Regions from separate parts of the Pseudarthrobacter sp. NPDC092419 genome, predicted to be linked through region 1. Evidence: riboswitches for the same ligand, from Rfam matches in the RefSeq annotation. Region 1 holds a riboswitch; each other region holds the start of a gene.
The links. Region 1 has a riboswitch for thiamine pyrophosphate ahead of thiO (glycine oxidase ThiO). Riboswitches for the same ligand answer to the same signal wherever they lie in the genome.
Positions count from the first base shown of each region.

Region 1 (4,182 bases):
GTCGTCATCTACTTGGGACGCACACGCGCCCGGCAGGACACGGAGCGCCTGACCGCAGCCCTCCGCCTTTAGAGCTAGAGAAACTCCGCCCTGCCCTCCATGGCGGAGGACGCGAGTGCATGCTCACGCCGCGGGATCCGCCCCGCAGCCCTGGCCATCCTGCCGGCAGCCACCGCGTGCTTGAAGGCCGCGCCCATCAGCGCAGGGTTCTGCGCCCTCGTCACCGCCGTCGCCAGCAACACAGCGTCGCAGCCCAGTTCCATGGCCAGCGCGGCGTCGGAAGCGGTCCCGATTCCCGCGTCCAGCACCACGGGAACCGAAGCGCGGGAGACGATCAGCTCAATGTTGTGCGGGTTCAGGATGCCCAGGCCTGTTCCGATCGGTGCTCCCAGCGGCATGACGGCCGTGGCGCCCAGGTTTTCGAGCCGGAGCGCCAGGACAGGATCGTCATTCGTGTAGGCAAAGACCTTGAAGCCACGGGCCACCAGCTGTTCCGTGGCGTCGACCAGCTCCACGGCATCCGGCAGGAGGGTCTGTTCGTCAGCGATGACTTCCAGCTTGACCCAATCCGTCTCCAGGGCTTCGCGGGCCAGCTCAGCGGTGAGGACGGCATCACGGGCTGTAAAGCAGCCCGCCGTGTTGGGCAGCACCCGGATGCAGTGGTCCACCAGCAGCTGGAACAGCGAGCCGGTCTCCGCAGGGGAATAACGGCGCATCGCAACTGTGGTCAACGCTGTACCGGAGGCGAGCAGCGCAGCGCCGAGCCCTTCCAGGCTGGGCGCTCCCCCGGTCCCCATGATCAGCCGCGAGTGCAGCGGGACTCCGTCGATCACCAAGGTGTCGGCAACGTCGGATTCTGCGCCGGCGGGTGCGTTCGTTATTTGGGTCATGATGTCAGCCTCCCTGCACTGCGGTGACAAGTTCAACGTCGTCGCCCTCGGCGAGCGCTGTGGCGGACCACTGGCTCCGCGGCACCACCTGCGCGTTCTGCGCCACCGCCACGCCAAGCTTCCGCCCGTCCGCGGCCTGGCCGTCTGCTGCCAGCGGCCGGCCGGTGATATGGCTGACCAGCGCAGCAATGGAGGCGCCGTCCGGCACGGCGCGGAGGCTTCCGTTCAGAATGATATTCATGCTCTCTCCTTGGTGTCGTGGCGTGATGCGGCTGCGGAAAACCGGGCAGGGTTGAACGCTGCCCAGCGGGGGTCTTGACTGCCATCCAGCAGGGCGCGGCAAATAGCCGCGGCGGCGGGTGCCAGCAGCACGCCGTGGCGGAAGAAGCCGGTGGCGACGATGACCCCCGGGACGTGTCCCGCTGCGCCGTCAGGCAGCGGGACCCGGCCCAGCAGTGGCGCATTATCGGGGGTTCCGGGGCGGGCCCGCGCTGTACATTCGAGTAATTCCAGTTCGGCGACGGCGGGTACCAGCGCCTGGGCGTCCCGGAGGAGCTGGTAGACCCCGCCGGCGGACACCGCACCGTCGGACGCAGCGTCCTGACCTGCACCGGATTCCAAGCGAGCCGTCCCGCCCAGGGCGTCCTCGCGCTGGGTGGCGCCGATCACCACGGTTCCGTCCTGCCGGGGCACCAGGTAGACGGGCACGCCATGGACCAGGCCCCGGACCGTGGCGGTCACCAGCGGGCGAAGGTGTTCCGGCACGGCGAGCCGCAGGATGTCGCCGTGCACGGGACGCAGCGGCAGGGCCAGTCCGGCTGGCAGTCCGCCGAGCGCTCCTGCGTAGAGGCCATTGGCCACCACGGTCTCCCCCGCGAAGACCTTTCCGCCGCCTTTCAGCAGGGCTCCGGCCACGCCGTCGTCCTTCCAAAGCAGTTCAGCGGCCCGGGCCGGGACCGCGTAACCGTCGACGGCGCCCGCCACCCGGGTGCCGGCCCCGCCGTCGCCTTCTGCGTGCCGGGAGAGCGCCAGCCGGAGGCAGGCCACCAGCTGCCGCGGATCCACCTGGTGGTCGGCAGGGGTGTCCAGGGCGCAGGCGATCGCCGGGCTCAGGAGCGGCTCCCGGCGGCGGGCCTCCCGGACCGTGAGGGGCTCCACGTCGAGGCCGTTGGCCTTTTGCACGGACCGAAGGTCCAACAGCGCCCGCCGGTCCGCAGCGTCCACGCCGACGGCGAGGGTCGGCGTCGTGAGGTATCCGGGCGCCGCGCCCGCGGCGGCGCTGAGGGCGGCTACGAAACCCGGCCACAGGGAGGAGGCTTCCAGCATCAGGTCCAGGAGGTTTTCCTCCTGGTAGTGAAGCTCACTGACGGGGGCGAGCATTCCGGCTGCCGCCCAGCTGGCGCCGGTTCCGGGGGCATCGTCCACCAGCACCACGGATCGGCCGGAGCGGCGGGCTTCCCAGGCGATGCTGTGGCCGATCACCCCGCCGCCGATGACGGCGACGTCGGCATGCACCACGCTTCCTGCGGCAGCGCCGGACCCAACGGTGGGGTTGCCCATATGGTTCCTTCCCTACGCCGGTATTAGCCGGATCAGGTCAAGCGGTCGGCTCTGACGCCCTCTCAGCCCGGCGCTTTTATGACAGCCGCCGCAGGCTCCCGCAGTACGAGGCCAGTTTAGAGGAACTAGGCTTGCTGCCATGAATGTGTCCCCCGCTGCCGCCTTGGCGTCCGCCCGCCTGTACCTCTGCACCGATGCCCGCCGCGGCCAGGGCGACTTTGCCCGGTTCGTCGACGCCGCATTCGCCGGAGGCGTGGACATCATCCAGCTCCGGGACAAAACCATCGAGGCCGTCGAGGAGCTGGAGCTGCTCGACGTGCTGCGCGAAGCTGCCGAACGGCACGGCCGGCTGTGGGCCGTCAACGACCGCGCCGATATCGCTTCCCTTTCCGGGGCGCCGGTGTTCCATATCGGCCAGAAGGACCTCCCCGTCAAGGCCGCGCGCAGCTTCCTGGACGGCGCGGCGATCGGGCAGTCCACGCACGCGCCGGAGCAGGTGGATGCAGCGGTGGCCGCTGCCTCGGGACCGGCTGGGCTGGACTACTTCTGCGTGGGTCCGCTGTGGGCGACGCCCACGAAACCCGGCCGGGCCGCCGTCGGCCTCGACCTGGTCAGGCACGCCGCGGCCGCCGCGCCGGCCGGCCTGCCCTGGTTTGCCATCGGCGGAATCGACCACGGCAACGTGGACAAGGTGGTCGCTGCAGGGGCCCGCCGGATCGTGGTGGTCCGCGCCATCACGGAGGCGCCGGACCCGGCCGCGGCTGCAGCCTCGCTGCTCGCGGCGCTGGACGCCGCGCGCTAGCCCCGCTGTTCCTCGTTCCGGTGGTTTCGGGCTAGGCTGATTTTCGTGTCGCATCATCGGTTGGCCCCCCATGTCCACGAGCACAAAAACGCGCTCGAGGAGGCCTTGAGCGCGCTGCGCACCGAGCTGGAACTGCCCGCCCGATTCCCAACGGAAGTCGTCGCGGACGCCGAAGCGGCCGTGGCCGCGCTGGACATGCCCGACTATGACCTGACCGGCGTCGGCTTCATCACCATCGACCCGGAATCCTCCACGGACTTGGACCAGGCCCTGTTCATTGAGCCTGCCGAGGGCGGCTACCGGGTGCTGTACGCCATCGCCGACGTTCCCGCTTTTGTCCGGCCGGGAGGGCCGCTGGATGCCGAAACACGGCGCCGGGGGCAAACTTTCTACGCCCCGGACGGCCGGATCCCGCTGCACCCGGAGGTCATCAGCGAAGGTGCCGGCAGCCTGCTGCCGGACCAGGACTGCCCGGCGTTCGTCTGGGACTTCCAGCTGGACAACGCCGCGGAAGTGACTGCCGTGACCGTGCGCCGGGCGCGCGTCCGCAGCCGTGACAAGCTCAGCTACAAGGGCGCCCAGAAGGAGCTCGACGCCGGCACGGCGCCGCCGGTCCTCCAGCTGCTCAAGGAGGTAGGGCTCAAGCGCGTGGCACTGGAGCGCGAGCGGGGCGGCGCCAGCCTGAACATGCCGGACCAGGAGATCGTCCAGCTCCCCGACGGCGGCTACCGGATTGCCGCCGCCCCGCAGCTTCCCGTGGAGGACTGGAACGCACAGATTTCCCTCATGACCGGGATGGCCGCCGCCCGCCTCATGCTGGACGGCAAGGTGGGTATCCTGCGCACCATGCCCGAGCCCGACAGCCGATCCCTGGACCACTTCCGGCTCCAGACAGAAGTTCTGGGAAAGCCCTGGAACGGAAAGATCAGC
Region 1 is NZ_JBIVQF010000010.1:24,413-28,594, reverse strand. It holds gene ACIQC0_RS14630 (hypothetical protein) at 1-72, shown strand, start outside; gene ACIQC0_RS14625 (thiazole synthase) at 75-890, opposite strand; gene thiS (sulfur carrier protein ThiS) at 895-1,131, opposite strand; gene thiO (glycine oxidase ThiO) at 1,128-2,450, opposite strand; TPP riboswitch at 2,443-2,562, opposite strand; gene thiE (thiamine phosphate synthase) at 2,590-3,252, shown strand; gene ACIQC0_RS14605 (RNB domain-containing ribonuclease) at 3,298-4,182, shown strand, end outside.

Region 2 (4,182 bases), on a different contig from region 1:
CGCCAAGTGTCGTTTTGACCCTTCAAAACGACACTTGGCGCTACTTACTTAAGATGCTGTGGCCGTGGAATAGGGTGGGGTAATGGTCAAGCAACGGGTAGTGTTCGTGCATGGCGCCGGAAGCTTCGGCGCGGCCGCCTGGCCCCGCCAGCACGGCATGGCGCTGGCCTACGATGCCCTGTTCCTCCGGCGCCTCGGGTACGGTCCCGCGGCCGGGACGGCAGAGCCGTCCCTTGGCGGGGACGCCGCGATCATCCTCCGCGCGCTGCAGGACGACGGCGGCGCGTCAGGCGGCCATGTCGTGGCCCACGCCCAAGGCGCCATACCCGCGATGCTCGCCGCGGTGGAACGTCCTGACCTCGTCCATTCTCTGGTTCTCGTGGAGCCGGCCTGCCTGTCCCTGACGGCCGACCTGCCCGCAACGGCGGCGCACCGGGCACAGTTCCGCGACTGCGCAGAAGCTCCGCTGCATATCGTTCCCGGTGTCCCCACCCTGGTGCTCACCGGAGGCTGGGAGCCGTTGTTCGAAGAGATTGCCGGCTACCTGCGGGAAACCGGCGCCGTGCACCGCACTGCTGCCGGCGGGCACCGGCCGCACGATTCCGTGGAAGGCGACAGGACCATCCGGCGGTTTATCGCAGGTGTCAGCCGCGGCCAGACGGCGCAAGCCTCCTAGCTCCCCGCCGGCACCTTCAACTCCGGCAGGTAGACCTTCCCGCCGGCGGCAAGGAATTCCTGGCTCTTCTCCCGCATTCCGGACGCCGCCTCCGCCAGTGCGGCCTGCGCCTCCGCAGAACCGTACTCGTCCCGGATGTCCTGGCTGATCCGCATCGAGCAGAACTTCGGCCCGCACATGGAGCAGAAGTGTGCGGTCTTGGCCGGTTCAGCCGGCAGGGTCTCATCATGGAACGCCTCGGCCGTGACCGGGTCCAGGGACAATGCAAACTGGTCCCGCCACCGGAACTCGAACCTTGCCTTGGACAGGGCGTCGTCGCGTTCGTGCGCGCCGGGGTGGCCCTTTGCCAGATCCGCCGCGTGTGCCGCGATCTTGTAGGTGATCACGCCGGTCTTGACGTCGTCCTTGTTGGGCAGGCCCAGGTGCTCCTTGGGAGTCACGTAGCAGAGCATCGCCGTGCCGTAGCGGGCAATCTCCGTGGCGCCGATGGCCGAAGTGATGTGGTCGTAGCCGGGGGCAACGTCGGTCACCAGCGGCCCCAGGGTATAGAACGGGGCGCCCTTGCACAGCTCCTGCTGCCGTTCGACGTTTTCACGGACCATATGGAACGGGACGTGGCCCGGACCTTCAACCATGACCTGGACGTCGTACTCCCAGGCGCGCTGGGTGAGCTCGGCCAGGGTGTCCAGCTCGGCGAACTGGGCGGCGTCATTGGCGTCCGCCGTGGCGCCCGGCCGCAGCCCGTCGCCGAGCGAGAACGCGACGTCGTACTTGGCGAAGATTTCGCAGAGTTCGTCGAAGTGCGTGTACAGGAAATTTTCCTGGTGGTGCGCCAGGCACCAGCCCGCCATGATGGAACCGCCGCGGGACACGATGCCGGTGACCCGGTTGGCAGTGAGCGGAACATAGCGCAGGAGCACGCCGGCGTGGATAGTCATATAGTCCACGCCCTGTTCGCACTGCTCGATCACCGTGTCACGGAAGATCTCCCACGTCAGGGCGTTTGCTTCGCCGTTGACCTTCTCCAGGGCCTGGTAGATGGGGACGGTGCCGATCGGCACGGGGGAGTTGCGGATGATCCACTCGCGCGTGGTGTGGATGTCGTCGCCGGTTGAGAGGTCCATGACTGTATCCGCGCCCCACTGGGTGGCCCACTGAAGTTTGTCCACTTCCTCGGCGATGGAACTGGTGACCGCGGAGTTGCCGATGTTGGCGTTGATCTTCACCAGGAATGCCTTGCCGATGATCATCGGTTCCGATTCCGGGTGGTTGATGTTGTTGGGGATGATGGCCCGGCCCGCGGCAACCTCGCTGCGGACCAGTTCCACATCGCAGTTTTCCCGCAGCGCCACGAAGCGCATCTCGGGCGTGATGATGCCCTGCCTGGCGTAGTGCATCTGGGTGACTGTCTTGCCGTCGACGGCGCGGCGGGGCACCGGCTGCGCGCCCTTCCACTCCGCGGAGGCTGCGCCGCGGCGGACAGCCGACCGGCCGTCGTCGAGCAGGTTCCGCTCCCGTCCGCTGTATGCTTCCGTGTCCCCGCGCGCTTCGATCCACTCGGTGCGGAAGGGCCGCAGGCCCCGGACCGGGTCACTTCCCGGACCGGCGGTCCGGTATGCACGGAATGGCGGGTTGGGCTCGCCGTTGGGGGAGTTCGCCAGGGAAATCTCGGTGACAGGAACCCGGAGGCCTGATTCGCTGTCTTCGAGGAAGGCGAGCGAATGGGACTTCAGGGACTGCGTGACAGGCTCCGCAGACGCATCGAGGGCAGGGTTCAGCTGTGTTTCTGGTGTACTCAAGGAATACTCACTTCCTTCGCCGGCATTACCCGGACAGGTTCGACGGTCGCAGGCTGCGTCAGCCCGATCTCAGCCCCTGCAGGGGCACCCGTGTGGTCAGGGAAGAAGCTACCACAGGCACCGGGGGAGCGGCGTCACATTCACGGTGCTAGCCTGACCGGGCAGGACGAGAGGAGTTCCATGCCGGAGGTTATCCATTTCAGCGGACCGGCGCTCACAGGCCCGGACCGGGAAGTGCGCGGGCTGTGGTCCGTGGACGGGCGCCTGACCTTCCGGAAGCCTTAGCGGGTGCCGGACCGCGTCCTGCCCGGCTGGGTGCTGCCGGGGTTTGTTGACGCACATTGCCATATCGGCCTGGGGCCGCAGGGTCCCGTGGACGCCGCCACCGCCGCAGCACAGGCGCGGGCGGACCTGGCCGCCGGCACGCTGCTGATCCGGGACGCCGGTTCCCCGGCGGACACGCGCTGGATGCAGGGCGGCGGAGAGTTTCCGGTACTGATCCGCGCCGGGCGGCACGTCGCGCGCACCCGGCGCTACCTCCGGGGGTTCGCCCACGAAGTCGAACCGGACGGGCTCGTCGAAATGGTCCGGAAACAGGCGCGCGACGGCGACGGCTGGGTGAAGCTCGTTGGCGACTGGATCGACCGGGGCGCTGGCGACCTGGCACCCTCCTTTCCTTCCGCCGTCGTCCGCGATGCCATCCGGGCGGCGCACGACGAAGGCGCCCGTGTCACCGCCCACTGTTTCGCCGAGGAGACCCTTGACCAGATGCTGGACGGCGGCATCGACTGCATTGAACACGCCACCGGCCTCCTGCCGCGGCACCTGTCCCGCTTCGCCGAGCAGCGCGTGCCGATTGTGCCCACTCTGATCAATATCGCCACTTTTCCGGACATTGCCGCGCAGGCGCAGCCGAAATTCCCGCGCTACGCGGCCCATATGCTGGCGCTCTGGGAGCGCCGCGCGGAGCGGGTGGCGGAGGCGTTCGACGCCGGCGTGCGGGTTTTCGCGGGCACCGACGCCGGGAGCGTCATCCGGCACGGCCGCATTGCGGACGAGATCCTGGCGCTCCATGCCGCGGGCCTGCCGGCAGCTGCGGCGCTCGACGCCGCCTGCTGGGGCGCGCGCGAGTGGCTGGGAGCGGACGGCATCTCCGAAGGTGCGCGGGCAGACGTGGTGGTGTGCAGCGAAGATCCGCGGACCCGGCCGGAAGCAATCCGCCATCTGCAGCAGGTGGTGCTGGCCGGCCGCATAGTTTATGAACAAGGAATAAATTGAAGCTTCAAGTCATTTGACATGACAGGGCCACCACCCGGGCGGCCGCACGAGTAGGGGCGTTCCAATGACCGCAAAGACCGAAAAACAGGACCTTCTTCCCTCCGGGCTCGGCATGGGCACGGTGATGCTCAAGGTGGGCGACATGAAGCTCATGACGCACTACTACCAAAAGGCGCTGGGCCTGGACGTCGTGGCCGAGCAGGACGGCGGCGTCTACCTGGGCCGGCTGGGCAGGCCGCTGGTCCACCTGGCTCCGGCGCCCGGTTTGCACCTGCCGGGCCGGGGAGAGGCCGGCCTGTTCCACACGGCACTTCTCTTCGAAACGCAGCAGGCCCTCGCCGCTACGGTGGCCACGGCTGCCCAGTTCGACCCGGGCCTGTTCACGGGCAGCGCCGACCACCTGGTCAGCGAGGCCTTCTACTTCAGCGA
Region 2 is NZ_JBIVQF010000004.1:304,095-308,276, reverse strand. It holds gene ACIQC0_RS09140 (alpha/beta fold hydrolase) at 83-676, shown strand; gene thiC (phosphomethylpyrimidine synthase ThiC) at 673-2,475, opposite strand; TPP riboswitch at 2,470-2,577, opposite strand; partial or broken gene ACIQC0_RS09130 (amidohydrolase family protein) at 2,656-3,753, shown strand; gene ACIQC0_RS09125 (VOC family protein) at 3,818-4,182, shown strand, end outside.
Region 2: linked by a shared signal. The riboswitch ahead of thiC (phosphomethylpyrimidine synthase ThiC) and the one ahead of thiO (glycine oxidase ThiO) in region 1 are both predicted to bind thiamine pyrophosphate.

Region 3 (4,182 bases), on a different contig from region 1:
GCTGTGACGCTCCGGAGCCACCAGGACCTTCTGGTGACGGCCACCGGGCACGTGATTTCGCTGATTCCGGGTTCATTGGTGGTGGAGGTGGACCGTTCCACGTCCACCCTGTATCTGCACGGGCTGAACATCAGCGCTGAGCAGGACGTGGCCAGGCTGCGTAACGAAGTACTTTCCATTGAAGCGGGGCTGATCAGGATCATGGGCACACCGGCCGAACTTGAGATTGTCCGACGGGAGGCCGCCGCATGATGCAGTCCGTGCTGGCCGTGACGGCCGTGATCCTGTCGCTCGCCGCGGGCGGGGCCATTATCCGGATTGCCCGCGGACCTTCGCTGCTGGACCGCGTACTGGCCACCGACGTCCTGCTGGCGATCCTGGGCGCAGCGCTGTGTATCGACATGGCCGTGAACCGCCACCTGAACAACCTGATGCTGGTGGTGGCCATCTCGATTATCGGCTTCGTCGGCTCCGTGACCGTGGCGCGCTTCGTTGCGGACAGAAGGGAGCAGCCGCATGAATCCTGAACTGCTGATGGGCTACCGGGCGGTGGGCGAGACTGTCGCGGGCGTTGATGCCTGGGTGGACGCCGTTTCTGCGGTGTTCATGGTGGTCGGCGCTGCCCTGTCGCTGGGCGCCGCCATAGGCCTGCTGCGGTTTCCGGACCTGCTGAGCCGGATGCACGCCGCCACGAAGCCGCAGGTGCTGGGACTGTTCCTGCTGCTGGCGGCGATCGGGCTGCAGCTGCGCACCTGGTGGGTGTGGCCCGTGCTGCTGGTGGCCTGGATCTTCCAGTTACTGACGGTGCCGGTCTCCGCGCACATGGTGGGCCGGGCCGGTTACCGGACCAAGCACCTGCACCGGGAACTGCTGACCTCGGACGAGCTCGAAGCCGTGGTGCAGAAAGCCGCCGGCAACCCGCCTCCCGAGGAATGAGTGAGGCGGGTTGCCGGCGGCAGATTGAAGCGCGGGGCTAAACGATGTCCTGGCTCTTGGCGAAGCGGGTGATGGCGCGCTGGGTGCCGCGGTTCGCCAGGACCTGGATGACGGTGCTCACCGATGCGGAGATCAGGGCGAACGTCAGGGCCGAGTGCAGGCTGGTGGGCACATCCTCGTCCTTGCCGGTGGGAGGCTTCCGGCCTGTGGTCTTCTCCCAGACGGTGTTGACCACCTTGGTGCCGACGAAGCCTGCCACCAGCGAGATGCCGGTGCCGAGCAGCTTAATGAAAAGGTTCATTCCTTGTACTCCTTGCGGGCAGAAAACGGACTGACCCCAGCCTAACGGCCCGGCGCCGTAATTTTCCCCGCCGCCATTGGCCGCTGCGGTGTAAACTGAACCAGCCCTCAGGGGCCGCATCATTCGGAAACACATCATTCAAACGACAGGGGAGCGCCGCCGTCGGGCATCACTGGCTCAGCCAGGAACCCGTCCGGGCGCTGAGAGTGCGGGAAGCCGCAGACCCTCGAACCTGATCCGGTTAGTACCGGCGTAAGGGAGTCGAGTTCTCGAAGTGCCCGGCAACACCGTCCAACGCGGTTGCCGGGAGCACTTTCCCCTCCTGTTACCCAGGAGGATCACCATGGCAACTGCAGCAATCAAGAAGACCCCCGGCAAGTCCTGGCGCGTCGTGGACATCGTGGTGGCGGCGCTGATCGCCATCGCCGGCGGCGTCATTTTCTGGGCCTGGTCCCAGGGCGCGCTGGCAGTGTCCGGCCCGATGAACGCCATCTACCCGCCCCTGACCGGCCTGATCGCCGGCGGCTGGATGATTCCGGCCGTCCTGGGCATGCTCATCATCCGCAAGCCCGGCGCGGCGCTGTTCTGCGAGACGGTCGCAGCCACGGGCGAGCTGCTGATGGGGTCGCAGTACGGCACGTCGGTGCTGTTCTCCGGGTTCGTCCAGGGCCTCGGCGCAGAGATCATCTTCGCGATCTTCGTCTACAGGAAGTTCAACCTGCCGGTGGCACTGATCGCGGGCGCCGCTGCCGGCCTGTTCTGCGGGCTGAACGATTCGTTCTCCCCGTGGGGCTGGAACATCGCCTACTCCGCCGGCGACAAGTTCGCGTACATCCTGTTCACCAGCATCTCCGGTGCGATCATCGCCGGTGCGCTGTCCTGGATCGCCACGCGCGGCCTCGCCCGGACCGGCGTCCTGAGCCCCTTCGCCTCCCGCAAGGCGGCCACGGAGCCCGTCTTCTCCTGATGTCGGAACCTTCCGGCAGCGCCTCCGCCGTCCGCCCCGCCGCGGTGGCCGCCCGCGGCTGGGGCTGGCGGCACGCCGGGCGCACCAAGCCGGCCGTCCAGGGCCTCGACCTGGACATCGCGCCGGGGGAACGTGTGCTCCTGCTCGGCCCGTCGGGTGCCGGCAAGTCCACGCTGCTCCACGCCCTCGCCGGGGTGCTGGGGGACATGGACGACGACGGCGAGGCCGGCGACGCTGACGAGTCCGGTTCGCTTCTGGTCGATGGAGCTTCCCCCCGAGGCCGGCGCGGCCGCGCCGGACTGATGCAGCAGGACCCGGAGACGCAGGTGGTTCTTTCGCGCCTTGGTGACGATGTCGCCTTCGGCGCCGAGAACCTGGCCGTTCCCCGTAACGCCATCTGGGCGCGCGTGCACGAGGCGCTGGCCGACGTCGGGCTTTCCCACCTGCCGCTGCACCACCCCACGTCTGCGCTGTCCGGAGGGCAAAAACAGCGGCTCGCGCTGGCGGGCATCCTGGCGATGCGCCCAGGGCTGGTCCTGCTGGACGAGCCCACCGCCAACCTGGACCCGGCTGGCGTGCTGGAGGTCCGGGACGCCGTGGGCCGCTGCCTGGACAAGACCGGCGCCACGCTGGTGGTGGTGGAGCACCGTGTCTCCGTCTGGAAGGACCTGGTGGACCGGATCGTGGTCCTGCAGCCGGGGTCCGCTGCGGACCCCGCTGTGCTGCTGGACGGGCCGCCGGACCGGGTGCTCACCGAGGCCAGGGCGATGCTCATGGCCGCCGGCGTATGGGTGCCCGGCCACGTGCCGGCCACGCGCGCACGTGCGGCCATGCCCTCACCGGGCTCCGGCGACCTCCTGCTCGCGGCCGAAAAGCTGGGCGTCTCCAGGGAACGCGCGCGCCGCAAGGGATTCGGCAAGATCCCGCCGGTCCCGGTCCAGCGCGATGTCACGGCGCAGGTGCGGGCTGGCCAGGCCCTGGCCATCACGGGGCCCAACGGGGCGGGGAAGTCCACGTTCGCGCTGACCCTCGCCGGGCTCCTGGAACCGGTGGAAGGGAAGGTTTCTGCCACCGTTGGCCTGAGCCGCGGCGCGGGAATCGACCCGTACCAGTGGAAGGCGGAGCAGCTGATCGAACGGATCGGCACCGTGTTCCAGGAGCCCGAGCATCAGTTTGTCACCGGGACAGTGCGGGACGAACTGCTGTTCGGTCCGCGGCACCTCGGGCACGGCGAAGAACGGGTTGACGAACTGCTCGAGCGGCTGCGGCTGACGGCCCTGGTGGACGCGAACCCCTACACACTCTCCGGAGGCGAGAAGCGGCGGCTCTCTGTGGCAACGGTCCTGGCCGCGAGCCCGCAGGTGCTGGTCCTCGACGAACCGACGTTCGGGCAGGACGCCAACACCTGGGCAGAACTTGCGTCCTTCCTGTCCGAGCTCCTGGACCAGGGCACTTCCGTCGTGGCAGTAACCCACGACGCCGAATTCACCGCCGCCCTCGCCGGTGCCGAGCTGCACATGGCAGCGCCGGAACGGGTGGCATCGTGACGGGGGCAGCGCGGCAGGAACTGAACCTGCGCGGCAACCAGGCGCTGCTCACCCGTGCCAACCCCCTGAGCAAGTTCGCGGCGGTCTTCCTCATGACACTGGTGCTGGCGCTGTCCATCGACTGGGTTTCAGCCTCCGTGGCGCTGGTGTTCGAACTCCTCCTGTTTCCGCTGGCAGGGCTGACCTTCGTGCTGCTGTGGCAGCGCGGGTGGCCGCTGATCCTCGCCGCGGCGGTGGGGGGCTGGAGCACCTCCATCCTGGCGCCGGACAGCGGAAGGACGCTGATCGACGTCGGGCTGTGGACCATGAGTGAAGGGTCCTTGGAACTGGGCGCCGGGTTCATGCTCCGGGGGCTGGCGATCGCGCTGCCCGCGGTGCTCCTCATGAGCTGCACCGACCCGACGGACCTCGCGGACGCACTGGCACAGAAG
Region 3 is NZ_JBIVQF010000009.1:117,821-122,002, reverse strand. It holds gene ACIQC0_RS14265 (Na+/H+ antiporter subunit E) at 1-252, shown strand, start outside; gene ACIQC0_RS14260 (monovalent cation/H+ antiporter complex subunit F) at 249-527, shown strand; gene mnhG (monovalent cation/H(+) antiporter subunit G) at 517-936, shown strand; gene ACIQC0_RS14250 (DUF4235 domain-containing protein) at 974-1,237, opposite strand; TPP riboswitch at 1,375-1,514, shown strand; gene ACIQC0_RS14245 (ECF transporter S component) at 1,581-2,204, shown strand; gene ACIQC0_RS14240 (ABC transporter ATP-binding protein) at 2,204-3,751, shown strand; gene ACIQC0_RS14235 (energy-coupling factor transporter transmembrane component T family protein) at 3,748-4,182, shown strand, end outside.
Region 3: linked by a shared signal. The riboswitch ahead of ACIQC0_RS14245 (ECF transporter S component) and the one ahead of thiO (glycine oxidase ThiO) in region 1 are both predicted to bind thiamine pyrophosphate.